Regions from separate parts of the Curtobacterium sp. YC1 genome, predicted to be linked through region 2. Evidence: predicted binding sites of a transcription regulator. Region 2 holds the regulator's gene; the other holds the start of a gene.
The links. The regulator HspR, encoded in region 2, represses chaperone genes until heat shock. The targets are predictions, from matches to a motif close to AAGTTGAGTCNNNNNGACTCAACTT.

Region 1: a site for HspR is predicted at 10,583-10,607, ahead of I8920_RS00215 (Hsp20/alpha crystallin family protein). Genes of this name have one in related genera too.

What each region holds. Positions count from the first base shown of each region.
Region 1 is NZ_CP066341.1:39,424-54,289, reverse strand. Features, by position in the region: gene I8920_RS00275 (alpha/beta fold hydrolase) at 1-358, shown strand, start outside; gene I8920_RS00270 (hypothetical protein) at 391-696, opposite strand; gene I8920_RS00265 (NUDIX hydrolase) at 712-1,152, opposite strand; gene I8920_RS00260 (TetR/AcrR family transcriptional regulator) at 1,241-1,831, opposite strand; gene I8920_RS00255 (carboxylesterase family protein) at 1,876-3,216, opposite strand; gene I8920_RS00250 (MFS transporter) at 3,315-4,610, opposite strand; gene I8920_RS00245 (sugar phosphate isomerase/epimerase family protein) at 4,831-5,631, shown strand; gene I8920_RS00240 (Gfo/Idh/MocA family protein) at 5,628-6,731, shown strand; gene glgX (glycogen debranching protein GlgX) at 6,815-8,833, opposite strand; gene I8920_RS00230 (TetR/AcrR family transcriptional regulator) at 8,923-9,537, opposite strand; gene I8920_RS00225 (MarR family winged helix-turn-helix transcriptional regulator) at 9,633-10,169, opposite strand; gene I8920_RS00220 (hypothetical protein) at 10,188-10,370, opposite strand; gene I8920_RS00215 (Hsp20/alpha crystallin family protein) at 10,631-11,071, shown strand; gene I8920_RS00210 (hypothetical protein) at 11,084-11,389, shown strand; gene I8920_RS00205 (manganese catalase family protein) at 11,472-12,353, opposite strand; gene I8920_RS00200 (sensor histidine kinase) at 12,702-13,913, shown strand; gene I8920_RS00195 (response regulator) at 13,910-14,581, shown strand; gene I8920_RS00190 (TetR/AcrR family transcriptional regulator) at 14,578-14,866, opposite strand, start outside.
Region 2 is NZ_CP066341.1:425,706-440,571, reverse strand. Features, by position in the region: gene I8920_RS02225 (aldo/keto reductase) at 1-118, shown strand, start outside; gene I8920_RS02220 (hypothetical protein) at 221-1,597, shown strand; gene I8920_RS02215 (class I SAM-dependent methyltransferase) at 1,569-2,714, opposite strand; gene I8920_RS02210 (heat shock protein transcriptional repressor HspR) at 2,749-3,159, opposite strand; gene I8920_RS02205 (DnaJ C-terminal domain-containing protein) at 3,285-4,289, opposite strand; gene I8920_RS02200 (nucleotide exchange factor GrpE) at 4,331-4,990, opposite strand; gene dnaK (molecular chaperone DnaK) at 4,993-6,861, opposite strand; gene I8920_RS16270 (hypothetical protein) at 7,121-7,243, opposite strand; gene I8920_RS02190 (Ig-like domain-containing protein) at 7,518-10,676, shown strand; gene I8920_RS02185 (DUF3060 domain-containing protein) at 10,787-11,212, shown strand; gene I8920_RS02180 (NAD-dependent epimerase/dehydratase family protein) at 11,417-12,508, opposite strand; gene I8920_RS02175 (glycosyltransferase family 2 protein) at 12,505-13,371, opposite strand; gene I8920_RS02170 (O-antigen ligase family protein) at 13,368-14,531, opposite strand; gene I8920_RS02165 (glycosyltransferase family 4 protein) at 14,618-14,866, opposite strand, start outside.

The sequences.
Region 1 (14,866 bases), 390 kb from region 2:
GGACCGGGCCGAACTGACCGCCGCGTACGAGCAGGACAGGCGCTCCCGGACGGTCGACGGACTCCGAGCATCCCGGCCGTTCTACAGCGACCAGGACTGTGTGGTCGAGGCGCGTGCAGCCGAGTGCTTCGACCCCGCCACTGCGGCCGCGCAGGCGACGGGTCCGGGAGTCTCCTTCCAGCCGGAGCCCGGATCGATCATCCTCCGAGCGGAGCCGAGCTCGTACGTCGACGACGAGACGGCGGCACTGCACAGCGGCCGTGGCGTGATCGTCCGTGACGTTCCCGGCGCAGCGCACTCCGTCTGGTACAGCCACTTCGACGAGTTCGTCGCCGCCCTCCCCGAGGTGTTCACCTGACGATCGCCTCTCGAGCGCGGGTGCGACCCCCGCTACGGAAGTGGTCGCCGTCGGATCCAGACCGAGACCGACACGTGGGCCAGTCCGGCCACGGCGAGGCAGGCCATCGTCCACCCGACGATGCCGCGCCCCGTCGCGATGAGGACGATCCCGAGGACGCTGGCGAGTGCGACCAGCAGTGTGCCGAGCACGAGCATGAACAGGCTGGTCACAGGGCTGGCGTTCTGGGTGAGCTGCGCGTCACGTACCCAGGTCGGGTCCCGGACACGCCACAGCAGGAGCGCGACGGTCCCGACGACGAGCACGATGCCCGCCGCGAGGAGGACCGCTTCAGCCACGACGGGGTGACGCGGTCATCGGGACAGGGCACCCGCCCAGCCCAGGGCGATGGGGACGAGCAGCCCGTGCCGGTACTGCGGGAGGTCGGCGATCGGGATCCATCGCGCCTCGTCCGTCGAACCGTCGAGCTCGTCGCGCAGGGCACCCCCGACGACGGTCGCCCGGAACACCACCTGCACGGCCTTCATCGGCCGGCCGTTCCGGTGGATGCGGCGCTCGGCGGGCACGGTGTGGTGGCGGACCCCGAGCAGGGCGCCGACCTCGGCCTCGTAGCCGGTCTCTTCACGGACCTCGCGCGCGACGGCCTGCTCGACCGTCTCGTCGAACTCGACCCCGCCGCCCGGCAGCGTCCACGTGCCCGCGTCGGGGTGGCGCAGCCGTGCCAGGAGCACCCGGGACCCGTCCGTGATCACGCCGTAGGCGGCGAGACGGGTGTCGTAGTCGGTGTACTCCATGGGCCGACCATGCCAGGTGGGTGGGCCGACGACGGCGAGCCGCGCCGTGCCTCCAGACCGTGCACCGGGCCGCGCGCGGTCGTCGGGTTCAGACCGCGACGCGAGCCGCCGCCCAACCGGCGCGCATCCGCGAGACCGCGCGGTCGTAACCGGCCAGGGGGTCGCCGTCGTCGCGGATGACGGACTGCAACTGCAGGCCCTCGTACAGTGCGAGCAGCTGCTCGGCGGCGTGCCGGGGGGACGCGCCCCGCGGCTCGCGACCGGCGACGACGTCGCGCGCGAGCGCGATGGTGACGTCCTCGAACGTCCGTGCGTACTGGGTGCGGAACCAGCCGGTGGCGGCGTGGTCCGGGTTCGACGTCGCGCTGAGCACGGCCACGCGCAGGCGGACCAGTGCCGGGTCCTCGACACCGGCGACGAGTCGGGCGCGCAGGTACGCGACCGCGCCCTCGTGCTCGGCGATCGGCCAGAGCGCCCGGCGGCTGCCGTCGACCCAGCGGTCCATGACGGCGACGACCAGGAGCGCCCAGACCGGGTACACCCGCTGGAGCTCGGCGACCGGGACCCCGGCGTGCGCGGCGACGTCGTCGGGTCCGACCCGGTGGAAGTCCCCGACGCGGTAGGCGCTGATCGCCCCCGCCACGATCTGGGCGCGGAGGGCGGCGTCGGTCGTGGGCATGGAGACGATTGTGCGGGGACGGTGGGTGCCCCGCGACCGCCAGTTCAGGGGGCGCGGACACCCGGGTCGCGGTCGAAGGTCAGGGTCTCGTCGTCGGGCGCGGTGACCTCGCCGGTGCGGGCGAACCCGGCCCAGACGGCGCGGAAGGCCCGACCGCGACGCTCGACCTCGGGCCAGTCGCGTTCCGGCACGAAGCGGGTGCCGGCCCACGCCTGCCGCCCACCGAGCAGCAGCGGCAGGTCGCTCATGTGCACGGCACCGGTCGGCTTCGTGGTCACGCCCCGGACGAGTCGGTACGACGTGGCTCGTCCGCCCGCACGGCGGTGTCGTGCGGTGAACCGGCGGACGTCGCGCCCGTAGATCACGTCGGACAGCGGTCGGACGAGCCACCACCGGAGGGCCGGTCGGAGCACGCGCGACCGAGCGATCCTGCGGAGTCCGGGGATGAGCGGCACGTACATGCCCGTCTCGTCGGTCGCCGACCCGATCAGGACGTCGACGTCCGGCGCGACCGCACTCCACGCAGCGTCGAGGTCGCGTTCCGCCGGCAGCGGCGCGAAGCCGTACTGCGTGCCGAAGGGCATGCCCCCGGCCAGGCCGTAGGGGGCGGCCGCACGGGTACCGGCCTGCTGTCGCTCGAGCAGGTCGTCGAGCGGGGTGTCGGCGTGCACGGCGCCCACGGCACGGACCATCGCGCGGTTCATCCGCGCCCGACGGCGGGAGAGCCCGAGCGGCGCGCTCTGGATGATCACCCGGCGGAACAGTCCGCGAGCGCCCGCGCTGATCATCAGGTGGGCGGCGGCGTCGCCCCCGGCGGACTGTCCGAACACCGTCACCAGGTCGGGGTCGCCGCCGAACGCCGCGATGTTCGCCCGGACCCAGCGCAGCGACTCGACCAGGTCGAGGAGCCCGAGGTTCGCCGGGATCGTCCTGCCGTCGCCGAGGAACCCGAGCACGCCGAGCCGGAACGTCACCGAGACCACGATGACGCGCTGCTCGGTCACCAGGTCGCGGGCGTCGTAGATCGGCAGGTCGCCGCCGCCGATCACGTAGGAGCCGCCGTGGATCCACACCATCACGGGCAGGCGCTCGTCGGGCGCGAGGTCGGCAGGCAGGGTGATCGACAGCCGCTGGCAGTGCTCGTCGACCTCGATCCCCTCGACGGGGTCGAGCAGTGCGTCGACGAACTGGGCCTGCGGCTGCGGGGCGACCGGCGACGGGGTCGTGGCGTGCAGTTCGTCCGCAGAGGGCGGCATCGGCTCGGGCGGCGCGAAGCGCTCGGCTCGCGCGTAGGGCACGCCGAGCACCCGCACCACGTCACCGTCGACCGTCCCGACGATGCGTCCGGCGGGGGTGTCGAAGGGGGCGGGCGTCGCGTCGAGCATGCCGTCCACGCTATCCGGGCCCCCTGACGGACGGGAGGCCCGTGGCGGGGTCGCCACGGGCCTCCCGTCCGTCGTCCGGTTGCTCTGCGCGACGGGTGCTACCGCACCCGCTTGATCGGGATGACGACGAGCGCGCCGAGCAGCGCGACGGCGCCCGCGGCCCAGCACATCAGCGCGTAGTTGTCGGCGTGGTCGGAACCGATCTTCAGGAAGAACAGGGCGATCGCCGGCGCGAGCGACTGCGGCAGCGCGTTCGCGATGTTGATGACCCCGAGGTCCTTGCCGGGCCGGTCGGCGTTCGGCAGGACGTCGACCACCAGGGCGGTGTCGATCGCGGAGTAGATGCCGTACGCGAAGCCCATGATGATCTCGGCGACGTAGAAGCCGGTGACCGTCTCGGCGTGGGCGAGCACGACGAGCCCGACCGCGAACATCGCCGTCGACCCGCCGACGAAGATCTTGCGGCGGCCGATCTTGTCGGACAGCCAGCCGGACAGCGCGGCGCTCACCAGGAGCGCGATCGTGTAGAGCAGGACGCCGAAGGCGACGGCAGCCGTGGCGTCCTGCGCCTTCTCGATCCCGATGTGCTCCTGCATGTAGAGCAGGCGGTAGGTCGTGAACATGAACGTCGCCAGGATGATGAGGAAGCGCGACCACCAGGCGAACGCGAAGTCCGGGTTCTTGACCGGGTTCGTCCAGAACGACGAGATGAGGTTCAGGAACGTGAACTTCTTGAGCTGGTACGTCGGCAGTTCGTCCCGCGCGACGACGGCGTAGACCGCGACCAGGATGATCGCCAGGATGCCCGGTGCGATGAACAGCACGGGCAGGTTCGCGACGAAGAACACCGACAGGTAGGTGCCGGCGAGCACGGCGATGTTCTGCGCGAGCGCGATGATGCTCGAGGACCGGCCGCGCTGCAGCTGGGGCACGTTGTCGGCGAAGCTCGCGAGCAGGGTGGCGAGCGTGGCGTTCGCGGCGAGCTGGGCGAGCAGCCAGGCCAGCGTGAGGTTGAGGACGTCCGGTGCGTAGGCGATCCAGGCGAGGGCGATCGCGAAGACGACGACACCGCTGAGCAGCCACGGGCGACGACGGCCCCAGCGCGTGCGGGTGCGGTCGGACAGGGCGCCCGCCAGGGGGTTCATGATGAGCGCACCGAAGGCACCGATCGGCAGGACCGAGCCGATGACGTCCGCCGCGTCGTCGCCCACCAGGGCCTGCGCCTTGAGCTGCATGCTCACGTAGACGGGGGCCATGAGCGCGACGAAGAGGCCGAACTGTCCGAGGAACAGCGCGATCTGGTAGCCGATGCCCACCTTGACCGTGCTGACGGGCTGGGTGATGCCCTCTTCCGGGTTGAGCAGTGCCGGGCTGCCGGGTTCGGGTGTGCTCATGACGCCTCCTTGAGTCGATGAAAACCTTGCTCGGCAAGGTTTTTCCGACGCGAGCATACAACGACACGTGTCGTGTGCAACTCCGGCGCGGTCGAAAAACTACACACCGGGTGGTTTCTGGGGTAGCGTCGTGATCGATCTCGCCGTGGAGCATCGCTCCTCGACGGACTGCGACACCTGCGTGTCGTGACACCCAGACAGGACCGAAGGAGCCCAGGCAATGCCCACCACCTCTGTGCAGCTGTACTCGCTGCGCGACGCCATCGCAGAAGACCTCGACAAGGCCATCGCCCGGGTCGCCGAGATCGGGTACACCAACGTCGAGCCCTACGCCTTCGTCGAGCGCGCCGCCGACCTCGAGCGCGCCTTCGCCGCCACCGGCCTGCAGGCACCGTCCGGCCACGTCGCCGTCATCGACGCCGAGGACACCGCGCCGATCTGGGACGCCGCCGAGCGCCTCGGCATCCGCACCGTGATCGACCCCTTCATCCCGACCGACCGCTGGCAGACCGCCGACGACGTCGCGAAGATCGCCGAGCGCGTCAACGTCCTCACCGCCGAGGCGACCGCCCGCGGCCTGCAGTTCGGGTACCACAACCACCAGTGGGAGTTCACGAACAAGGTCGACGGCCGCACCGTCTACGACCTGTTCGTGTCGCAGATCTCCGCGGAGACCGTCCTCGAGGTCGACACCTTCTGGGCGACCGTCGGTGGCGCCGACGCCCCCGCCGTGCTGCGCGGCCTCGGCGACCGCGTCGTCGCGATCCACGTCAAGGACGGCAAGGTCGACGGCGACATCCGCACCGCGCTGCCCTCGTCCGAGAGCGCCCTCATCGTGCCCGAGGCGCTGCAGCGCGCCTTCGAGAACCAGACCCCGGCCGGCCAGGGCGACGTCGACGTGGCGGGCATCCTCGCCGCCGCGCCGCAGGCGATCCGCGTCGTCGAGTTCGACGCGTACTCCGGTGACGTCTTCGAGGGCATCACCGAGTCCCTCGCCTGGCTCGAGGACAACGACAAGTGAGCCGCGTCGGAGTCGGCGTCATCGGCGCCGGGAACATCTCGGACCAGTACCTGACCAACCTCACGCAGTTCGCCGACGTCGAGGTCCTGATGGTCGCCGACCTCATCCTCGAGCGCGCAGCGGCCCAGGCCGAGAAGTACGGCGTGCCGGCGTCCGGCACGGTCGAGGAGCTCCTGGCCCGCGACGACATCTCGATCGTCGTGAACATCACGATCCCGGCCGAGCACGCCAAGGTCGGCCAGCAGATCATCGCCGCCGGCAAGCACACCTGGAGCGAGAAGCCTGTCGCGACCACCGCCGAGGACGCCCAGGCGCTCCTCGACGCCGCGTCGGCAGCCGGGGTCCGCTACGCCACCGCGCCGGACACCGTGCTCGGCGCCGGCATCCAGACCGCCATCCGCGCCATCGCCCGCGGGGACATCGGCACGCCGCTCACCGCGACGACGATGTTCCACGTGCCCGGCCCGGACCAGTGGCACCCGGACCCCGAGTTCCTGTACGCACAGGGCGCCGGCCCGCTGTTCGACATCGGCCCGTACTACGTCACGACCCTGCTCCACGCGTTCGGTTCCGCCTCGCGCGTGCAGGCCGCGTCGTCGAAGTCGCGCGAGACCCGCGTGATCGGCTCGGGTCCCCGCGCCGGCACGGAGTTCCCCGTCGAGGTGCCCACGCACCACGCCGCGCTCATCTCGTTCGCCGACGGCCAGTCCGCGCAGACGACGCTGTCGTTCCAGCACGCACTGCCCCGCAACGGCTTCGTCGAGATCAACGGCTCGGAGGGCACGATCGTGCTGCCCGACCCGAACGTCTTCGACGGCGACAGCACGCTGTGGACGCTCGGCAAGGACGAGCCGACGACGCTCGAGCACAAGGGCTCGACGTGGGGCCGCGGGACGGGCGTGGTCGAGATGGCCCGCGCCATCGCCGAGGGCCGGCCGGAGCGCGCTTCCGGTGCCGTCGCGTCGCACGCGCTGGACGTCATGCTCGGCATCCGTGACGCCGCCGAGTCCGGTCAGGCCGTCGAGATCGCGTCGCGCATCACGAAGCCGGAGCCGCTGCCCGAGGACTTCGACCCGTCGGCGGCCGTGCTGACGGCGTAGCGGTACCGCGCACCACCCGGTGTGCAGCGGAGGTCGGGGCCCGTCCGGGTCCCGACCTCCGCGCCGTTCGGTGAGCCCGCGCCTCAGACCAGCGCGGTGAAGGACGCGTCGCGCACGAGCACCGTCGTCGCACCGTCGGACACGGCCTGGTCCGGGTCGCTCGACAGCCCCAGCGACCACGTGCCACCGCCCGGACGCTCCGGCAGCGTGAACTCGACCGTGGTGTCCGATGCGTTCATCAGCACCGCCACGGTGTCGTCGCCCTCCGTCAGCACGAGCGTCACGGCACGGTTGCCGCCGTCCGCCCAGTCGCCGTCCTCGAACCCTGCGGCGTCGGCACGGAGCACGGACACCGTCGACGCGGAGTCGCCCGGCGCGGTGCGGAACCACTGCGGACGCAGCGCCCGGTGCTCCCGACGGAACGCGATCGCCGCCCGGGTGAAGGCCAGCAGGTCCTGGTCGGCGGCGGCCCAGTCGAACCACGAGATCTCGTCGTCCTGGCAGTAGGCGTTGTTGTTGCCACCCTGCGAGCGGGCGATCTCGTCGCCACCGAGCATCATCGGGACCCCGGCGGACAGCATGAGCGTGCCGAGGAAGTTCCGGCGCTGCCGGTCGCGGTAGTCGTTCACCGCGCCGTCGTCGGTCGGCCCCTCGATGCCGCCGTTGAACGAGGTGTTGTCGCTCTCGCCGTCGTTGTTGTCCTCGCCGTTCGCCTCGTTGTGCTTCTCGGCGTACATCGTCAGGTCGGCCAGGGTGAAGCCGTCGTGCGCGGTGATGAAGTCGACCGAGCAGAGCGGCGAGCGGCGGGACCCCTCGTACACGTCGGGGCTGCCGAGCACGCGCTGGACGGCGTCGCCCAGGGTGCCCTCGTCGCCGCGCCAGAAGGCTCGCAGGTCGTCGCGGTACTTGCCGTTCCACTCCGCCCAGTCGGCCGGGAACCCGCCGACCTGGTAGCCGGCGGTGTCCCACGGCTCGGCGATCATCTTGACCTCGCGCAGCACGGGGTCCTGGTGGATGATGTCGAGGAACGCGGAGTGCTTCTCGGCCTCGCCGTCCTGGCGGGTCAGGGTGGTGGCGAGGTCGAAGCGGAAGCCGTCGACGTGCATCTCCTCGACCCAGTACCGCAGCGAGTCCATGATGAGACCGAGGGCCGCCGGGTGCCCGACGTTCAGGCTGTTGCCGGTGCCCGTGGTGTCGAAGTAGTTCGCCTCGTCGCCCTCGACCAGGCGGTAGTACGACTGGTTGTCGATGCCCTTGAAGGACAGCGTCGGGCCCATGTGGTTGCCCTCGGCCGTGTGGTTGTAGACGACGTCCATGATGACCTCGAGCCCGGCTGCGTGCAGGGCCTTGACCATCGCCTTGAACTCGGCGACCTGCTGACCGGCGGTGCCGGAGGACGAGTACTCGTCGTGCGGGGCGAAGAAGCCGATGCTGTTGTAGCCCCAGTAGTTGCGGAGTCCCTTGTCGGCGAGCGTCGAGTCCTGCACGAACTGGTGGGTCGGCAGGAGCTCGACGGCGGTGACGCCGAGGTCGGTCAGGTGCTTGATCGCGGCCGGGTGGGCCAGGCCGGCGTAGGTGCCGCGGATCTCCTCGGGCACGTCGGGGTGCTGCTTGGTGAAGCCCTTGACGTGCACCTCGTACACGACGGTGTCGGCGTACGGCGTGTGGAGCAGCGCGTCGCCGTCCCAGTCGAACGCGCGGTCGGCGACGACGGACTTCGGCATGGCGGCGGCCGAGTCGGTCTCGTCGATCTGCTCCGGGTCGTCCATGTCGTGGCCGAACAGGGCCTGGCCCCACTCGTACGAGCCGTCGACGGCGGTGGCGTAGGGGTCGAGCAGGAGCTTCGCGCCGTTGTGCCGCAGCCCGTTCGCCGGATCCCAGGCGCCGTGCACCCGGAAGCCGTAGCGCGTGCCGACGGCGACGTCCGGCACGACGTCGTGGAAGGTGTAGCCGGTGCGGTTCCGGAGCTCGGTGCGGTGCTCGGTGCCGTCGCTGTCGAAGGTGCAGAACTCGACCCGCTCGGCGGTGCTCGAGAACAGGGCGACGTTGGCGCCCCCGTCGACGAGCGTGACGCCGAGCGGGGTGCGCGAAGAAGTGGTCATGCTGCCCTTCTACCGGCCGGTCGCTGTGCCCTCGACCGCCTGGCGTACCCCGTGGCCGGTCTGCGCACCCGTGGGCCGCGGGTCCGCGGTCAGGAGGCGGGTGGGACGAGCTGCTCGAGCAGTCGCAGCACCCGTTCGCCGTCGACGGCGTCCGGGTCGAGCAACCACTGCACCTGCAGGCCGTCCGACGCGGCGATGCTCAGGCTGGCCAGGTCGACCGGGTCCAGGTCGGCACGGATCCGGCCGTCCGCCTGGTCGGCCGCGATGAGGCCGGCGAGCTCGGCACGCAGTCGGGCGAAGCGTTCGCGCATGAAGTCGCGCGTGGCCGGGTGCCCCTCCTGCACGGCGTCGGCCGCCAGCGTCGTGTAGAGCTGCACGAGCCCCGGGACCGCCCGGTTGCGGGACGCGCTCTCGCGCATGTCCCCGATCGCCGACTTCATCCGGTCCGGGGCGCCCTGCTCGCGCACCTCGTGCTCGCGGTACACGGCGAGCAGCAGTTCGTCACGGCTCGGGAAGTAGTGCCGCAGAGCCGCGTGCGTGATCCCCAGCGCTTCGGCGACCGAGCGGAGCGACGAGGCGTCGACACCCTGCTCCGCGACCATGCGGATCATCTCGTCGAGGATCTGCGCGCGGCGCTCGGTGCCCTTGCGGTACCCGCCGCGGCGCGGCTGGGCCGCGTCGTCCTCGTCCGCGGGGTGCGTCATGCTTCCAACTTACCGCTGGAAGGTTTTCTCGCCACCCCCGGACGGGAGGCCCGTGGCGGCGCCGCCCCGCGCCTCCCGTCCGCCCCCTGGTCGCGTCAGGCGCGGTGGTCGACCGTGTACTCGTCGGCGGGAGCGGGCGAACCCGCGGCGAGCGCCTCGACCACCTTGGTCAGGGAGTCCGCCAGCACGGCGTTGTCGGCGTCGGACAGCCGGTCGAGCACCTCGACCACGGCTTCGTGGAACCGCGCGTACGAGGCGTCGATCTTCTCGGCGGCCCGGTCGGTCGGCGCGAGCACCTGCGCCCGGCGGTCCGTGGGGTGTGCCGTGCGGGACAGGAGCCCCTGCTGCACCAGCCCGTCCACGATCTTGGTGACCGAGGCGTTCGAGACCGCGAGCATCACGGCCAGGTCCTTCGGACCGGTGACGCGGCCGTCGCGGTGCGCCTGGAGCAGGTAGCGGACGGCCAGGAACTCGTTCTTCGACAGGCCGCTCTCGATGCGCGCGGACTCGATCTGCTGGTCCTCGGCGTGCTGCAGTCGCAGCAGCGCGTCGACGGCGGTCCTGGCCGCCGCGGACCGGGGTTCGCGGGCGTAGAGGTGGACGTGCTCTCGACGGACGACGGTCAACGGCATGCGGTCATGCGCTCCTTGCTAGCTGACGGGTGCGGCGAAGAAGTCGCCGTAGGACGGCTCGACGTGGCGCGTGAGCAGTGCGGGGTCCTGGATGCGGCGCTCGACGTAGGCGTCGATGACGGCGGGGTCGGTGAGCCCGACGCGGGTGTGGCTGCCACCCGTCCGTGCGGCCCGAGGCATCCCGGAGTACGTGCTGAGCATGTCGTGTCCCACCCTTCGTGCGTCCCTGCGTCCCGTTCGGACGATCGAACTCTTTCACACCGTGAACGATCAGTCCAACGAACTACTCGCCAGCTGTACGTTTTGCGCGGTGAACGATCGGAGTCGTCGGTGCAGCCCTGGCGGGAGCGCAGTTCTCGGCGTCCTCCGAGCAGACGTTTGGCACTCACCAGGGTCGAGTGCTAGAACGTTGGCAGTTGAGTCGAGGGGACTCAACGAGAACCACGAAGGAGTTGATTCCGATGACGATGAACTTCGATCCGTTCCGCGAGCTCGACCGCCTCGCCGGCTCCCTGCTCGGCACCGCGACCGGCCCGCGCTCGATGCCGATGGACCTGTACCGCACCGGTGACCACTACGTCCTCGACGTCGACCTGCCCGGCATCGACCCGGGCTCGGTCGACATCGACGTCGACGGTTCCGTCCTGACGATCCGCGCCGAGCGCACCCTCGGCGCCCCGGAGGGGTCGCAGTGGCTGACGCGCGAGCGACAGCCCGGCTCGTTCGTCCGGCAGCTGACGCTCGGTGACGGCCTCGACGCCGAGCGCATCACCGCCGGCTACGACAACGGCGTGCTGAGCGTCACCATCCCGGTCAAGGAGTCCGCGAAGCCGCGCAAGATCGCCGTCTCGGTCGGTGGCGGTTCCGAGCAGCTCGCGGTCGGCAGCGGGCAGTCCGAGTAGCACGGGGGCGCGATGGCAACACTGCTCAACGCACTCGTCGCGATCGCGGCCGTCACCGCCGCGCTCACCGCGACGAGCCTCGACCGCCGGGCGGCGGTCCTGCTCGGGGCGACCGGCAGCACGGTCGGCGCCTTCCTGGCCTGGGTGATCGCACCGGCGGCCTGGGCCGGCGCCCCGTTCCTGCCGTGGCTCGCCGCGGTCCTCGGGACCGCGGTGCTCGTGGCGGGGTGGAGTGCGGTCCGGCTGTACGACGGCGTCTTCGCCCCGCCGCCGGAACCGTCGGACGACACCGGCGCGGTCGCGACGGCCCGGTGGTGACCACCTGACGGACGGGAGGCGCGGTGCCAGCCGGCACCGCGCCTCCCGTTCGTTCGTCACCGTGTGGGCAGACGGTGCGCGACTACTCCTTGTTGAGCTTGTCCTGCACCAGGCCGGCCGTCTTCTCGACGACGTTCGGCAGCTCGGTGGTGCCGTAGAACCGCACGTCGGGGTGCGTGGGCGGGGGCATCGGCACCGAGGTCGTGGGGCCGTCGTGGTACGTGTACTCGCCCTTGCCGTCGAACGACGGACCGCTCGCCCACGGGCCGTTCTTCGCCTCGGCACCGTCGGAGAAGTTGAGGTACTGGTAGTTGACCTCCTGGTTCTCCTTGGACTGCGGGAAGTTGCTCGGCACCGGGAAGCCCTCGACGCCCTTCTCGCGCAGCTCGGCCGCGGCCGTCGCCCACATGTTCTGGTGCATGGTGTCGCGGGCGATGAGGAAGGACAGCAGGTCCCGCACGCCGTGGTCGTCGGTCATGTGGTACAGCCGTGCAGCCTGCACGCGCCCCTGCATCTCGGCGTTCTCGTTCGCGGTGAAGTCGGCGAGCAAGTTGCCGCTCGCCGTGATGTACGAGCCCTGCCACGGGTTGCCGTTGCTGTCCACCGGACGGGCACCGGCACCGGCGACGATGGCGTGCTGTACGTCGGTGCCGCCCACGATCGCGGCGACGGTCGGGTCGTCCTGCAGTGCGTCCTCGGTGATGCCGAGCGGGGACTTCTCGAGCAGCTGCGCGATCATCGTCGCGAGCATCTCGACGTGGCCCATCTCCTCGGCACCGATGCCGAAGACCATGTCGCGGTACTTGCCCGGGATGTGCATGTTCCACGCCTGGAACTGGTACTGCAGCGCGACGGAGATCTCGCCGTACTGACCGCCGAGCACCTCCTGCAGCTTGCGTGCGTAGACGGCGTCGGGCTTGTCGGGCGTCGACTTGAACTGGAGTTCCTGCTTGTGGAAGTACAAATGGTGCTCCTTCGTCTCAGCGGATGCTCTCGATCCGAGCGGCTGTTGGTCCCGATGCTCCGCGGCGGGCACTGGGCGGCCGTTCGGACTGGCCGGATCACGCGGGCGGACCTCCGGCCCGCCAGGACCCCCGGTACCGGTCGGCTTCACCCGGCAGGCGGAGGCGCTTCCACCCACCGCCCGATGCCCCTGGTCCGCCGGTTCCGCAGGCTGGGAGCATGCAGACGTCCACCAAGCACACCATCGCCACCCTGCTGCTCTGCGCCGCGATCGTGGCCACCACCGTCGTCACGCTCATGGCCATGACGCCCCCCGCGTGACGCCGCCGTGGCATGGGAGGATCGAGCCGTGACCGAACGGGGCAGGTTCCTCCGGCCGCTCGCCACCCGGTCGATCGTCGTCGACGTGGCCTGGGCGGCCCTCGCGGCGTTCGTCTTCCTGCTGCCCATCGACCTCGAGCTCGAGCGTGCGAGCCTCGCCGCGGTCCTGTCCGCGTCGGTGGCGATCGCCCTGCGCCGGGTCTCCCCGTCGGCGGCGATGGCGATGATCGTCGTCCTCGGTGTCATCCAGGTCGGCGGCGGCGAGCGCCCGTCCCTCGTCGACCTCGCGATGTTCGTCGTGATCGGCACGGCCGCGGTGGTCGGCAGCCGGACCGAGGTCGTCGTGTCGGGTGTGCTCGCCGTCGTCGCCGGCGCGTCCGCCACGGTGTACCTGGCGTCGACGGGCTTCCGGTTCCTCGTGCTCATCAACGGCCCGCGCGACCAGGCCTTCCTCGCCATGGCCGCCCCGGTCACCGCACTGCTCGGGGTGTGGGCGGGCGGGGTCGCCGTCCGGGCCTTCCGCTCCCGCGACCGCGAGTCCGAGCGCCGCGCGGACGCCGAGGCCGCCGCGTCCCGGGCCGAGGCCGTCGCCACCGAGGCCGAAGCCACCGCCACCCGCGCGATCGACGTCGCCGAGTCCGAACGCATCCGCGCGGACATCGCCCGCGACGTGCACGACGTGGTCGGACACTCGCTCGCCGTCATCATCGCGCAGGCCGACTCGGTCCCGTTCCTCGAGGACGAGGCCCGCATCCGCGCGGTGAGCGCGACCATCGCGAGCACCGCCCGGAGCTCCCTGGTCGAGGTCCGACAGGTGCTCGGGCACGTCGACGGTTCGGCCGCCGCGACCGGCCCCGGCTCGCTCGAGGAGATCGTCCAGGGCATCCGCGACGCCGGCGTGGCCGTCGACCGGACGGTTCGTGGCGTCCCCGGCACCCTGCGCCCGGACACCGGCACCGCCGCCCGACGGGTGCTGCAGGAGATGCTCACGAACGCGCTCCGGCACGGGGCACCCGGCGAGCCGGTCGTCGTCCGCGAGACCTGGCGGAGCGCAGACCTGGTGCTCGAGGTCGAGAACACGGTCGGTGACGGCACCACCCGGGGGTCCGGCCGCGGCATCGACGGCATGGAGTCCCGCCTCGGCGCACTCGGCGGGTCGTTCGACGCCGCCGTCCTCGACGACGTGTTCACCGCACGCGCCCGCATCCCGTCCGACGTCCAAGGGGGACCCGTCCGATGACCGAACCGATCAGGATCCTGCTCACCGACGACCAGGCGCTGTTCCGCGCCGGGCTGCGGGTGGTGCTCGACGCCCAGGACGACATGCGTGTGGTCGGCGAGGCCTCCGACGGCGCCGAGGCCCTGGCCCTCGTCCCCGAACTCCGCCCCGACGTCGTGCTGCTCGACATGCGGATGGCCGGCATGGACGGCGTCGAGACCGTCCGGCAGCTCTACTCCGGCGCGGTCGAGGGCCCGCTGCCCCGCGTGGTCGTGCTCACGACCTTCGGGCTCGACCCGGCCGCCGCGACCGCGATCCGCCTGGGGGCGAGCGGGTTCCTGCTCAAGGACACCACACCGCCGTTCCTGTTCGCCGCGGTGCGCGCCGTGCACGAGGGCAGCTCGGTCATCGCGCCGAACGACCTCGCGCAGCTCTTCGGCACCGACGTCGCACGGGCACCCGCCCCGCAGCCGCCCGAGTTCGCGAGCCTGACCGAGCGGGAGCGGGTCGTGTTCGGCTGGGCGTCACGCGGGCTCTCCAACGCCGAGATCGCCACGAAGGAGTTCGTGACCGAGTCGACGGTGAAGACCCAGATCTCGAGCATCCTCGGCAAGCTCTCGCTGCGCGACCGGGTGCAACTCGTCGTCTACGCGCACGACCACGGGCTGGCGGGCACCCGCGAGCACTAGTCCGCGGCGATCCGGTCGAGCCACTCCGCGAGCATCGTCCGCTCGGCTGACGACAGTCGATCGAGTCGGGGCGCTGCGGCACGGAGGGTGATCGCGGCACTCGTCACGGCTCCGTTCCCCCGTCCGCGACCGTGCGACGCCGCGCCGCGGTGGTCCGTCGTCGACTCGCCCGACACCAGGATCCGCCCGAGCACGGCCTCCAGAACGTCATCGGCGAGGGACGGGTCCCGCTCGTCCGCCGGAGCGGCGAGGACCGCGAGGACCGCCCCGGTCCCGGCCGCGTGC
Region 2 (14,866 bases):
GAACTTCGCGATCTTCGACTTCGAGCTCTCCGACGACGACGTGACGGCGATCACCTCGCTCGACAAGGGCCACCGCACCGGCCCGGACCCCGACACGTTCGACTACGTCCCGGCCTGATCAGCCCCCTTCCCGACAGGAGCCGTCCGCACCGCGGGCGGCTCCTGTCGCGTCGCGCCTGTCGCGACGGCGCCGGATACGCTGCACGACGAGGGGGTGGCGATGTCCACGGAGACCGACCGGGCGCAGAGGTTCGACGACGCCTACCGGACCGTCCTCGGCGCCGCCCGCGACGGATCGCTCGAGCGGGACGTCGACCACGACGAGCTCGTGCTCTCCGGGCGCTTCGGGCTCGATCCGGTGGTGCTGCACGCGGTGCTCGAGCGACTCACCGACGTCGGACTCGTGACGGTCGTCACCGACGGCACCGTCCGCTTCGGCACGCTGTCGGTGCCGGCGTGGAACGACAACGGCCACCTGCTCGTCGGTCTGATGGAGGGTGTGCTGCGATCCGCACGGACGGCAGCGACACCGGCGTCGGCAGCGGCACCGACGCCCTCCGACGCCGCTGCGCACGACGCCGTGTTCGGTGCCCTGCGCCGAGCAGCCGCGTTGCGCACCCCCGATCTCGACCCCGCGTTCTGGGCGTCGCTGCGGTTCTGGATCGACCGCTCCCCCAACGCCGCGCTCACCGGGCTGGCCCGCGGCGCCCTCGAACGCGTCCGCTTCGGCGCGAGTCCCTCCGTCCCGTTCCGGACCACCGCGGTCGAGGACTGGGCCGCGGCGTCCGACCGGGCGCTGCGGTACCCGTCGCCCCGGACGGCAGAACGCGCCGCCCACGTCCTCGCCCGGGTGTGGGACGAGCAGCTGACTGCCGTCGCGTCGAGCCTCGGTTCCACCCCCGCAGACCTCCGCACCGTGACGTCGGCGTCGGCCGACGTGCCGACCTGGGCCGCGTGGCAACCGGACGAGCTGTGGTGGGACCTGCTCGCGATGGTGCGCGACGGCACCCTCGAGCGTGGACGGACCCACCCGATGCCGGACGTCGCCGCACGCCTCCGCACGTCGGCGCGCACCCTGGCGCCGACGTTCCGTCGACTCGAGCTCATGGGGCTGGTCGACCGGTCACCGGACGACCCTGACGCCGTCCGGATCGCGGACCCCGGCGTGCAGCACTGGATCGACTCCCTGCAGCTCGCCACCACCCTCACCGAGATGTGCGCGCGGGCAGCCGTCCCGACGCTCTCCGCCGACGGTCGAACCGAACTGCACCGGGTCGTCGCCACGGTGCGGCAGTACGCGCGGACCCGCGACTACGCCTTCGCCGTCGGCATGGTCGAGCTGTCCCGCACCCTGAGTCGGCACACTCCGAACCCCTGGATCGCCGGCAACATGCGTCTGGCCATCAGTCGGCTCGCGTTCGTGTTCGACGAGGCCCCACCGCTCCGGCAGTGGGCCGTGGACGACGTGCTCACGCTGCTCGACGAGGCGATCGACATCGGCGACCCCGACCTCGCCAGTGCGGCCGTGCACGCCCTCGCCGTGCACTACGACGCGCACGTGCTCGAGGTCACCGCCCGGTGGCGACCGACGCCGTGACCGTGAACTTCTCCGTCCGCAGCACCTGCCGCGTCGGCCCGACCAGACGCTCGAGCACCGGCCGGTAGCGCAGGTGCGAGTTCCAGACGCACCACAGTTCACCGCCGGCCTGGAGGATCGTGGCCGCGTTCCGGAACATCGCCTCGGCCGCGTCGGTGGTCACCGTGGTGTCCGCGTGGAACGGCGGGTTGCAGAGCACCAGCTGGGCCGATCCGGAGGCGAGCTCGTCGCCGGCGTCGGCCCGCACCACCGTCACCCGGTCGCCCACGCCGTTGGCGTCGGCCGTGGCCCGGGTCGACTCGACCGCGATCCGCGAGACGTCGGTCGCGATCACCTGCACGCTCGGACGCCGGAGCGCCACGGCAGCGGCGACGACGCCGTTGCCGGACCCCAGGTCCACGACGGTCCGCGCCGTCGGGACCGCGTCGTCCATCGCCTCGAGCAGCACCCGCGTGCCCTGGTCGAGCGAGGTCCCGGCGAACACGCCGCCGTGCGCGACGATCGTCATGCCGAGCTCGTCCACGTGCACCGCCCGCGGCCACGGCGCGGTCGTCGCCGCGCGGTCCGCCTGCGCACGCAGCGGGTCCTGCGCGATGAGCAGGCGGGACTTCCCGCGCCCCCGTGACGCGGTGACCTCGCCGAACGACCGCCGCAGCACGTCGTTCTGCGACACGTGCATGTACTTCACGTTCCCGCCGCACAGCAGCACGACGTCGGGCGCCGCGAACCGCGCGACGGCCCGGGCGATCTCGTCCAGCCGGTCGTGCGACTTCGACAGGCGGAGCACCACGAGCCGGACGTCCCGGAAGGCGTCCTCGAACGATGCTGGGTGCCGGAACCCGCGGATGCCGAACGTGCCGGCGTTCGCCTCGAGTGCCCGCTGCCCCACCAGGGAGTCCTGCACCACCCGGACGTCCTTCGCCCCGTGCTGGGTGATGAGTCCGAGGGTCAGGACACCGTGACGATCGTCGACGACCGCGACCTCGCCGGGCTGCCGGAGTGCGTCGCCGTGCACGTGCGGCGCCTCGTCGATGAGGAACCGGTCGGTGCCGTCGATCGCGATGAGGTCCGGGGCGGAGTCGTCGCGGCGGCGGAAGAGGTCGGCGAAGTCTGGCACCGCGTCAGCGTACCGATGCCCGCGCAGATCCCGGTCAGCGCGGCCCGCGGTACAGGACGATCTGCGTGTTCCGCTGCGGCCGCGACCCCGCCTTGAGCGAGATGGCCGCACCGCTCGCGGTGGCAGCGAACACCCGCGCACCCGGCCGGTTGATGAGCTGGTCCGCCAACGCGGACTCGAGTTCGCGCACCCGGTCGCGCAGCGCCCTGTTCTCGTTCTCCAGGTCGAGCACGCGCCGGATCCCCTCCAGCGACACCCCCTCGGAGCCGAGCCGCGCGATCTCGCGCAGCTGCACGACGTCGCGCATGGAGTAGCGGCGGGACCCTCCACGGGTCCGCCCCGGCACGACCAGGCCGAGCCGGTCGTACTGGCGCAGCGTCTGCGGGTGCATCTCGGCGAGCTCCGCCGCCACCGCGATCGCGAAGACGGGCGAGTTCTCGTCCATGTCGGTCATGGCGCGTTCCTTTCCGTCGTCCGCGGGGTCCTGGAACCAGTCTGGAGGAACGGTGCGGCTTCCTGACGGAGCCGCACCGCTCCTCCAAACGGGTCTACTGCTGTGCTGGCGTGACGCTAGTCACGCGCCTTCGCGAGGAGGTCCTCGCGAGGGTTCTCGTCGGGCAGAGCGGCCGCGAGCGCCTCGACGGCCTCGCGCTGCTTGTCCGACAGGTGGGACGGCACCGCGACCTGGACGGTCGCGAGCAGGTCACCCGTGCCGTTCTTGGTCGTGACGCCACGGCCCTTGACGCGCAGGACGCGACCCGACGGCGTGCCGGGAGCGACCTTGAGCTTCACGGGCGAGCCACCGAGCGTCGGCACCTCGATCGTCGCACCGAGCGCCGCTTCGGTGAAGGTCACCGGGACGTCCACACGCAGGTTCAGCCCGTCGCGCTCGAACACCGGGTGTTTGCGGACCGACACCTGGACCACCAGGTCACCGGCCTCGCCGCCGTCGGGAGAAGGCTCCCCTCGACCACGCAACCGGATCTTCTGCCCGTCTGCGACCCCCGCGGGGATGCGGACGTTGACCGGCCGACCGTTGCCCTGCGACAGCTTGACGGTGTCGCCGGCGATCGCGGTGCCGAAGTCGAGCGTGGTCGACGCCGTGACGTCGCGACCCTTCGTCGGTCCGCCGAAGCCGCGGTACCCGCCGGAGGACTGCCCGAAGGCACCTCCGCCGCCGAACATCCCGCCGAGGATGTCCTCGAACCCACCGGCTCCACCGGCGCCGCCCTGGCCGAAGCGGACGCGCTGTCCGCCGCCCTGCTGGCCGAACATGCCGCCGAAGACGTCCTCGAAGCCGCCGCCCTGGCCCGGGCCACCCGCGGTGAAGCGGGCGCCCGACCCCATGGCGCGGACCTGGTCGTACTCCTGGCGCTGCTCCTTGTCGGACAGCACCGAGTACGCCTCGCTGATCTCCTTGAAGCGGCTCTCGGCGGCAGCGTCACCCGGGTTGGAGTCCGGGTGGAACTGCCGTGCGAGCTTCCGGTAGGTCTTCTTCAGCTCGGCGTCGGAGGCGTCCTTGGACACGCCGAGGACCTTGTAGAAGTCCTTGTCGAACCAATCCTGACTGGCCATGGATCACCTGCCTCCTTCTGTCATCGCCACGGTGCCCCGGCTCAGGCCGGGACCGCCACCGCGACCTTGGCCGCGCGGAGGACGCGCTCGCCGAGCTTGTAGCCCGGCTCGACGACGTCCGCGACGGTCTGTCCGGTGGCACCCGGGGTGGGGAGCTGGACGATCGCCTCGTGCACGTTCGGGTCGAACGCCTCGCCCTTCTCGCCGATCTGCACGAGCTTGAACTTCTCGAAGCCCCCGCGGATCTTCTGGCCGATGACCTGCATCGGCCCCTCGGCGAGGTCACCGTGGGCCTCGGCACGGGTGAGGTCGTCGAGCGCCGGGAGCAGTGCCCGGACGACCTCGGCGATGGCGACCTCGCGGTTGGCCTCGCGGTCACGCTCGACGCGCTTCCGGAAGTTCACCAGCTCGGCCTGCGCACGGAGCATGTCCGCACGCATCTCAGCGATCAGGTCGCGGTCCTCGGTGCTCAGCTTGTCCTCGGCGATGCCCCGGGCGGCGTCGGCGAGCAGGGCTTCGTCCTCCGGGGAGAGGTCGTTGGCCGCGTCCGCAGCCGGGCCCCCGGCGGCGGGGCCGTCCGTCGGCACTTCGACGTCGGGCCCCTCCGCCTCGATGAGGTCCTCGGGCTCCTGCGCGTTGGTGGCGTCGCCCTCGACCTGGGGCTCGCCCTCCTCGGGCACGTTGTCCTTGGGATCCGTCATCGTTACTTCTTGTCCTTGTCGTCCTCGTCGTCCACGACCTCGGCGTCGACGATGTCCTCGTCGTCCGCCTGGGCCTGGCCGTCAGCGGTGGGCTGCTCGCCACCGGCCGCGGCGCCCGCGTCCTGCTGACTGTAGATGGCCTGGCCGAGCTTGCCCTGCGACTCGTTGAGCTTGTCGAACGCGGTCTTCACAGCGTCGTCGTCCTCGCCCGCGAGTGCGGACTTGAGCGCGTCGACGTCGGCCTGCACCTCGGACTTGACGTCCGCGGGGAGCTTCTCGTCGTTCTCCTTGATGAGCTTCTCGATCGAGTAGACGAGCTGTTCGGCCTGGTTGCGACGCTCGTTGGCCTCGCGACGGGCCTTGTCCTCGGCGGCGTGCTCCTCGGCCTCGCGGACCATGCGCTCGATGTCCTCCTTGGGCAGCGACGAGCCGCCGGAGATGACCATCGACTGCTCCTTGCCGGTGCCCTTGTCCTTCGCGGACACGTGCACGATGCCGTTGGCGTCGATGTCGAACGTGACCTCGACCTGCGGCACGCCACGGGGAGCCGGCGCGATGCCGGTGAGCTCGAAGGTGCCGAGCGGCTTGTTGTCGCGGGTGAACTCACGCTCACCCTGGAAGACCTGGATCGCGACCGACGGCTGGTTGTCGTCGGCGGTCGTGAAGGTCTCGCTCCGCTTGGTCGGGATCGCGGTGTTGCGGTCGATGAGCTTGGTCATCAGGCCGCCCTTGGTCTCGATGCCGAGCGACAGCGGCGTGACGTCGATGAGCAGGACGTCCTTGCGCTCGCCCTTCAGCACGCCGGCCTGCAGCGCAGCACCGACGGCGACGACCTCGTCCGGGTTGACGCCCTGGTTCGGGGACTTGCCGCCGGTGAGCGACTTGACGACCTCGGCCACGGCGGGCATGCGGGTCGAGCCACCGACGAGCACCACGTGCGCGATCTCGTTGACCGAGACACCGGCTTCCTTGATGACGTCGTTGAAGGGCTTCTTCGTGCGGTCGAGCAGGTCCGAGGTCATCTGCTCGAACTGGGCGCGCGAGATGGTCTCGTCGAGGTTGAGCGGGCCGTCCGCGGTGAGCGTCAGGTACGGGAGCTGGATGTTCGCCGACATCTGCGACGAGAGCTCCTTCTTGGCCTGCTCAGCCGCTTCCTTCAGGCGCTGCTTGGCGATCTTGTCCGTGGACAGGTCGACGCCGTGCTCGTCCTTGAACTTCTTGACCAGGTGGTCGACGATGCGCTGGTCCCAGTCGTCGCCGCCGAGGCGGTTGTCGCCGGAGGTTGCGCGGACCTGGATCGTCGAGAAGTCGTCGTCCTTGCCCACCTCGAGCAGGGAGACGTCGAACGTGCCGCCACCGAGGTCGAAGACCAGGATGAGCTCGTCTTCCTTGCCCTTGTCGAGGCCGTAGGCCAGCGCGGCCGCGGTCGGCTCGTTGATGATGCGCAGGACGTTGAGGCCGGCGATCTCACCGGCGTCCTTCGTGGCCTGGCGCTCGGCGTCGTTGAAGTACGCCGGCACGGTGATGACCGCGTCGGTGACGTCCTCGCCGAGGTACTGCTCGGCGTCGCGCTTGAGCTTGCCGAGGGTACGGGCCGAGATCTCCTGCGGCGTGTACTTCTTGCCGTCGATCTCGGTGGTCCAGTCGGTGCCGACGTGACGCTTGACCGACGCGATGGTGCGGTCGACGTTCGTCACGGCCTGGCGCTTGGCGGTCTCGCCGACGAGCACCTCGCCGTCCTTCGTGAACGCCACGATCGACGGCGTGGTGCGCATGCCCTCGGCGTTCGCGATGACGGTGGGCTCACCGCCCTCGAGCACGCTGACGACCGAGTTGGTGGTTCCGAGGTCGATGCCTACTGCACGTCCCATGTGGTGATGCTCCTCTTGCTAGGGGTAAGTCCTTGGACTTGCGTCCGATGGACTCAACTCTACTCAGCACCGTCGCGGAGTCAACTCAGGAAGACGGAAGTTGCGTCGATCCCACTCAACTCCCAGCGAGCGACCTTGCGTCGCTCTATGTATTTCACATGATATTCTGGATACACATGCCGCGATGCTAGTCGTCGCGCGCGTGCTTCCCTCCCGCACAGTCGCCGTCGCGCGGCTTGTCCTGAAAGATGCACATGTCTCACAAGAAGAGGGCCTCGACGGCCTTCAAGTCCTTGGGCGCGGCCGGACTGGCCGCCGCCACGATCATCTCGGGGTTGTCCTTCGGTCCCACCGCCGCCTCGGCCGCGTCCGCTATCGGCACGCAGGAGGCGCGCCTCTACGGCAAATTCATCCAGTGGGACAAAGACCCTTGGGGCAATACCTTCTACTCTGCAGCGGCTCTCGTCGACGGGGCAGTGCGGACTCGTGTCGATATTTCTTTGCAGGAGTCGCGCGATTTTGGCACAGAGTTCTCGTTCCCGACCGTCGGTGCAACTGGGCCGATCCGGGCCCTGAATCCGAACGGCTCTGACCTGTGCTTGACGGGCGTGTCTCATTCATTCAATCCCGCCTGGCGTTCCTGCACTGGCTCAGGCATGCAAGACTTCTTCTGGCACAACAACCGGCTGTGGGCGTCAGTTGAGCCGCTCAACGGCACCGCGCTAATCATCACCGAAAACGGCACATGGCAGATCGCGCAGCCATTCGCCGGGTACGAGGTCAAGCACCTTTTGTCAGAGTTGACGTCGCAAGACCGCGCGGCATTGACAGCCTCGGTGTCGAAGGTGAACAACATCGCGAGGACCGCAGTCGTGTCCGGCACCGCCACCAAGGGCGCGGACGTGTCGATCGGGTCGCAGTCCGTCAAGGCAAGCACCACCGACGGCACGTGGTCGATCACGGCCACCGGCCTCAAAGTCGGCGCCAATGACCTCAAGGCGATCCAGAAAATCAACAACGTCGAGCTGGACAACAAGACCGTAAGCGCAACGATCGTCGAGGGCGGCACCGTCGTCGGCGTCGACCAGGGCCCGATCGACCTCGCACGCGGCGAGTCGAAGCAGGTCCCCATGGTCGTGCAGAACAACGAGGCGCGTTCGAACTGGGACGGCACCGTCACGCTGACCGCGCCAGAGGGCACCACGTTCGACGGACAGACCCGCATCGACACGAGCTGGCGCCCGGTGGGGGGAACGACGTGGAGCCCCGTCACGTCGATGCCGCTGACCAACGGCCGGCTGTCGAACAATGACAAGACGATCACGTTCGACGCGAAGTGGACCGAGAACCACGGTGCACCGGAGCAGTACCGGTACATGCTCAACGTCACCGCGAACGACGACGCTGCTGCCGGTTCCGGCCAGATGGGCTTCGTGTTCGCCGGTGACAGCTCGAAGGGTGACTTCCGCGCTACGGGCAAGACGACCACCAACCTCGGGGTCGCCCAGCGTGACCTGGCAGCCGAGGTCGAGTCCGTGGACCACGCCGCTGGCACCGCGCTCATCGGCGGTACCGCCACCCCGGGCGCGACGATCACGATCGGCGACGAGTCCACCGAGGTCGCGGAGGACGGCTCGTGGAGCCTCGAGGTCGGCGGCCTCGAGAACGGCGAGAACCCGCTGGTGGTCGAGCAGAAGATCGGCGACGAGGTCATCGACACCAAGCCCATCGTCGTGACGATCAACGACGCCGCGATCATCGGCCAGGACGGCCCCGCCGTGACGCTCGAGCGTGGTGAGCGCACGAAGGTGCAGGCACAGTTCGAGACGAAGGGTCAGGTGTCCCGTCCGGACGCGCAGGTGACCTTCACCGCGCCCGAGGGCACCACCTTCGCCGAGGGACAGAACACGCTCGAGGGCGCCTACAAGCTCCCGGGCGAGGACTGGGCGAACCGTTCCGCGACCCTCACCGATGGTGACCTGTCGATGGACGGCAAGACCTACACCTACACGTTCAAGCCGTCCGGCAGCACCTGGACGCTGCCGGACGCGTCCCTGCTCCGCTGGAGCATCGACGTCGAGACCCCGGCGGACGCGGAACAGGGCGCGTCGTCGATGCGCACGAACCTCGTCGGCACGGCTGTCGAGGGTTCCTTCAACACGACGAGCACCACGGCGACGACCGTTGAGCGCTCCGAGGCACCGTCCCCGGCTGACCTCGTCGTGACGACCCCGGCCAATGGGTCGACGGTCGACACGAAGCGGCCGGTCTTCTCCGGCACGGGCGACGAGGGCGCAACGATCGAGATCAAGGGTTCGACCGGCAGGGTCGTCGCAACGACCACCGTCAAGGACGGCACGTGGAGCGTCCCAGCGGGCTTCGACCTGGTTGACGGCAGCTACGCCCTGACCGCGACCCAGACTCCCCTCGTCGGCGAGAAGTCCACCGCTCCGATCAACTTCGTGGTCGCGGCGATGGTCCCGGTGACGCTGACTGCTCCTGCGATCGGCGCGAACGTCGACACGGCGAAGCCGGTCTTCTCGGGCCGCGGCACCGTGGGTGCGACCGTGCAGGTCAAGGGCACGTTCGGGACCGTCCTCGCAACCGCGATCGTGCAGCGGGACGGCACCTGGGAAGCAACGTCCGACGTGACCCTCGCGGACGGCAACTACGTCGGCAAGGCGTGGCAGACCGTCAACGGCAAGACCACCACGGCGGACTTCCGCTTCACGGTCGCACAGTCGACCACCCCGGTGACGCTGACTGCTCCTGCGATCGGCGCGAACGTCGACACGGCGAAGCCGGTCTTCTCGGGCCGCGGCACCGTGGGTGCGACCGTGCAGGTCAAGGGCACGTTCGGGACCGTCCTCGCAACCGCGATCGTGCAGCGGGACGGCACCTGGGAAGCAACGTCCGACGTGACCCTCGCGGACGGCAACTACGTCGGCAAGGCGTGGCAGACCGTCAACGGCAAGACCACCACGGCGGACTTCCGCTTCACGGTCGCACAGTCGACCACCCCGGTGACGCTGGAGACCCCGGCGATCGGTGCCGAGATCGAGGACACCAAGCCCGTGTTCACGGGGAAGGGCCAGCCGGGCGCGACCGTACAGGTCAAGGGAACCTACGGCACCCTCCTCGCGACCGCAGAGGTGGATGACAACGGCGACTGGGAAGCCACTTCCGACGTCGCCCTCGCACGCGGCGGCTACGCCGGCAAGGCATGGCAGACCGTCAACGGCAAGACCACCACGGCTGACTTCCGCTTCACCATCGTCGCGCCCATGGTCCCCGTCTCCCTGACCGCTCCTGCGCAGGGTGCGCAGATCAGCACCCCGAAGCCGGTCTTCACCGGCAAGGGGACCGCGGACGCCGACATCACCATCACCGGGGCGTCCGGCACCCGTCTCGCTTCCGGCAAGGTGCGGAGCGACGGTGGCTTCGACCTCACCTCCACGATCGCTCTCGGAGCGGGCTCCTACTCGGGAACCGTCCGGCAGGATGCTGGCGGTCGGATCACCACGGCTCCGTTCCAGTTCCGCATCGTGTTCACCGCGGTGACCCTGGAGAGTCCCGCCATCGGAGCGGCTCTGACCGACGGCACGCCGGTCTTCTCCGGGAAGGGCACCCCGAAGGCGCCCCTGACCATCAAGGGCTCCGGCGGCACCACCCTGGCGACGGGGACCGTGAACGACGACGGTACCTGGTCGCTGAGGTCGACCGTGACGCTGCCGACCGGCCGCTACACCGGCACCGTCCTGCAGACGCTGCCCGGTTCGGACACGACCGCGCCGTTCTCGTTCAGCGTGAGCTGAGCGCCTCAGGCGAGACACCGGGCCCGGGCCGCAAGAGCGGCCCGGGCCCTTTTGCTAACTTACTGCATGTGATATTCTAAACACAAGCTACTCACGGTAGGACTTGCTCAATGCAGCTCATCAAGCCGACCGCCCTCGCCGCAGCAGCTCTCGCCGTCGCCACGCTCGCAGGCTGCTCAGCGGCCAAGACGGACGATGCGAAGCCCAGTTCCAGCCCGTCGGCGACGTCGACCGCAGCCCCCGTGGTGAAGAAGGACGTCACCTGCAAGAACGGCACCGCGAAGGTCACCGACGACAGTGCTGAGCTGACCGTCCAGGGCGATTGCGAGAACCTCGAGATCACCGCGTCGAACTCGCTCGTGACCGTCACCGGAGCGGTTCAACACGTTTCGATCGCAGGAGCCATCAACTCGGTGCACGCGAAGTCGATCGGTTCGGTGACGATCCCCGCCGGCTCGAACGGCAACGTGGTCAAGGCGGGGAACACCCCCGCGGTCGACGACAAGGGCGAGCAGAACGAGGTCACTGCGGGGTAGCGCCGCATGCTCACCTGATCTCGGACCCTACTCGGTGCCCCGGCCGCTCGGACAGAGCAGCCGGGGCACCGTCATGCTGCCCGGAGCGGCCTCGGCTCGCGAGGGCTCCGGCTGTGCGCCAGCGCACCGGCCCTACGAGGCTCCGGACAGCGGGAAGCCCCGACCGCTCCGAACGGAGCGACCGGGGCTTCCCGCGCAGGAACCTCAACCGGCCACGAGCATCTCCGCCGGCGAAGCGAGCTGCGCATCGATCCACTCCTGAAGACGCGCGATCCCGGCGTCCAGCCCCCACCGCGGCTGCCAATTGAGCGCAGCCGAGGTCGGCGCGACATCGCATGCTGCGAACCGGACGTCTCCGTCGCGGAATGCTCCGGTGATGTGCGGCTCGGGGGCCGCATGGTACTGCGCGATCGCCCGGGCGAGTTCGTTGATCGTGGACGGGGCGCCGGAGCCGACGTCGAACGTTGCGGTCCCGATCGAGCGAGCGGTCCTGAGAGTCGCGACGAAGGCGGCGGCGACGTCGTCGATGAACACGAAGTCGCGCGTGATCTCTCCGTCCTCGTAGATCGGGATGCTCTGACCGGCACGGGCGAGCTGCGAGAACAACGAGACGATCCCGGTGTAGCTGTTGGTGAGCGACTGACCGGGTCCGTAGACGTTCTGCAGCCGCAGGATGGTCAGAGCAGTGTCGCGTGCGCCGACCCACGCCGCGAGGATCTGCTCCTGCGACAACTTGGTCGATCCGTAGACGCTCGTCGGGACCGGGACGTTGTCGGCAGCGCGCGCTGGGACGGGCGTCAGTCCCTCGAAGTCCCACGCCGCGCGCTCGAGCTGCGCGTGAGAGCGCTGGCCGGGATATCGGACGTCGCCTGCTGCCGACAGCCAGCGCCCTTCGCCGTACACGGCACGACTACTGCTGAGGAGGATTCGATCGGGCACGATGCCGTGTCGGCCGAAGGCGTCGAGCATGCGCGTCGTTCCGACGACGTTCACCGCCGCGTGTCGTGAGGCCTCGTCGAGCGATTGCGCGGTTCCTGTCTCAGCGGCGAGGTGGATCACGATGTCGGGGCGGACATGCGCGAGTACCCCGTCCCAGGTCGCGCTCTCTGTGATGTCGCCCGTCACGAGCTCTGCTGATGCATGGAGACCCTCCGGTCGGACTCGATCGGGATGCACTTGCGGGTGGAGCGAGTCGACGACCACCCAGCGGGCTGCCGAGCTCGCGAGCTCCTGGGAGAGTGCACACCCGATGAAGCCGGCGCCGCCGGTGATCAGGACGGTCTTGTTGGTGTTCATCGCTTTCGGCTTTCTTCTTCGATGGATCGCTGGATTCGTCGACGCTCGCGGGCGGCGTCGCGGGCTGAGATCGCCACGTAACGGAGCACCTCGGCCGCATGACGAGGAGGGGTGCTGGCAGCACGGAGGTACGGTGCGATGGAGGACGTCCTGGCGTCGGACGTCGCGCCAGAACGGACACGCGCGGTGATGGCCCGCCGGTGCCGCTCGTTCTCCCACCAGTAGCGCCAAGGCCATACGGCACCGGGGGACGCGTACGCCACCAGGGGCGTGGGGTCAGGGACGAAGGCGCCCGGGAACCATCCGCGGGCGAACAGGTCGTAGTCCTCGCACCAGCGGATGTCCGGGTCGTACCCGCCTGTCCCGAAGTACCAGGCGCGTCGGAACGCGCACGCTGGGTGCGCGACCGGCATCTGCCCCCGCGCGAACATGGCGTCGACGGACGCCGTCGCGCTCGGGAACCGATCCGAGAGGATCGACCGCGAGCCGCGCCGCTCGACGAGCCGGCCGAAGGTCCCGACGGCGTCGGGGCTGCGTCGCAACTGCCGGACGTGAGCCGCGAGCCGGCCGGCCAGCGAGACATCGTCAGCGTCCGCGATCGCGACCACGTCGGCCGTCGCGGCTCGGATGGCGCGGTCGCGTCCGACCGATCGACCCAGGTTCTGCGGCGAACGGATGACCCGGAGCCTCGGATCGGCGACGGATCGCAGCGCGACATCGGTCCCGTCGGTCGATCCGTCGTCGAAGACCACGACCTCGAGGGAGACCTCGGTCTGATCGAGGAGTGACTGCACCGCAGGGATGATCGTGCCGACGGCGTTGTGCGCGCTCATCACTGCTGCGACGTCAGGACGGTAGCTCATCGCGTCACTCCGGTGAGTCCGCGCGTTCCTGCCCGGTGCTCGGCTGCGCGTGCACTCGAGACCCTCGGGTGGCGGTCGCGCGGCAGACCGAGCGACAGGCCGATGAGCACCGATGCGGGGAGCAGGACGAACGGGTAGACGAGGACGTTGTCGGTGGCCGCTGCGGCGAGCGTGGCCGACATCGCGAAGAGCGCCGCCCAGTGGATGGGCTGGTCGGTCCGGGCGATGCGCTCGACGATGCGGATGAGCACGAGCAGGCAGCCCAGGGCGAAGAGGACCATCCCGACGAGCCCCTCGTCGTGCAGGACTCGGAGGTACTCGTTGTGCGGTTGCGTGATCGCACCGAACCGCTCCGTCACGAAGACCACGGCCGATCCAGGACCGTGTCCGAGGAAGGGTGCCTGCTTCGCGCTCTCGCCGACTGCTTCCCAGAGCGCCGAGCGGCCGGACGTGTTGATCGCCAGACCACCGACCTCGACCGCGTTGTCACCGACGAGGAAGCGGTTCCGCAACGGCTCGAACGACAGCATGAGGACCCCCGTCATGAGTGCGACGCCGGTCACGGCGCCGCAGGCGAGCACGAGTCGGTGCCCGCGGCGGAGCCGGACGACGAGTCCCACCAACATGAGGATGCTGATCGCAGAGGCCGTCCGCGAAAGGCTGAGGACGACGGCACCGACGATGACGAACGGAGCGGTCCGGGACATGAGATCGGTCGGCGGCAGGGCCACCGCGGCCGACAGCAGGACGAGAGCGGTGAGAGCGAAAGCACGCGTCATGTAGACGTCTGCACCCGAGAGCGTGCCGATGGCGAACACGACAGCGATCAGGACACCCACGCCAGCGAAGGCTCGTAGTGTCGCGCCGGCGATCTCCATCGTCGCCGACCGCGCCGAGAACGCGATACCGAAGGTGAACATGGTGAGGACGGCCATGTTCTGCAGTCCGTCGGGGTTCGGGGACAGGACGAGTCGGACGACGACGAACGCCCAGAACAGGAGCAAGGGAAGCGGGACCGCCGCGAGGCCTGCCCCGACGACGAGCGGAGCCAGCGCGATGATCACAGCGGTGATCGCGAGCGACGTGAGCGCCGAGAGGCTCGCCGGCCCGATCGCGATGCGACCGCTCGTGTCGATGACGATCGCCGTCGTCACGGCCACCCAGGTGAGCCAGGGCAGGACGGGCGTTCGCCAGCGGTGTCCTCGGATCCTCCGACGACTCGGCGCGACCGGTACGGAGTGTCCGCTCATCGCGTGCACTCGTCGAGGACGTCCCGCCAGGCATCGGTGTACGCCTGCTCGGACAGACGTGCCGAGAACGTTCGTGTGGCGCCGACGGAGAGGCGTCCGCGGAGCGCTCGGTCTTCGATCAAGCTCTCGACGGCGTCGGCGAACGCGGCCTCGTCTCCGGCATCGACGAGGAGTCCGTTGACGCCGTGCTCGACCAGGTCCGGCACGCCGCCCACGCGGTACGCGACCACGGGCGTACCGCTCGC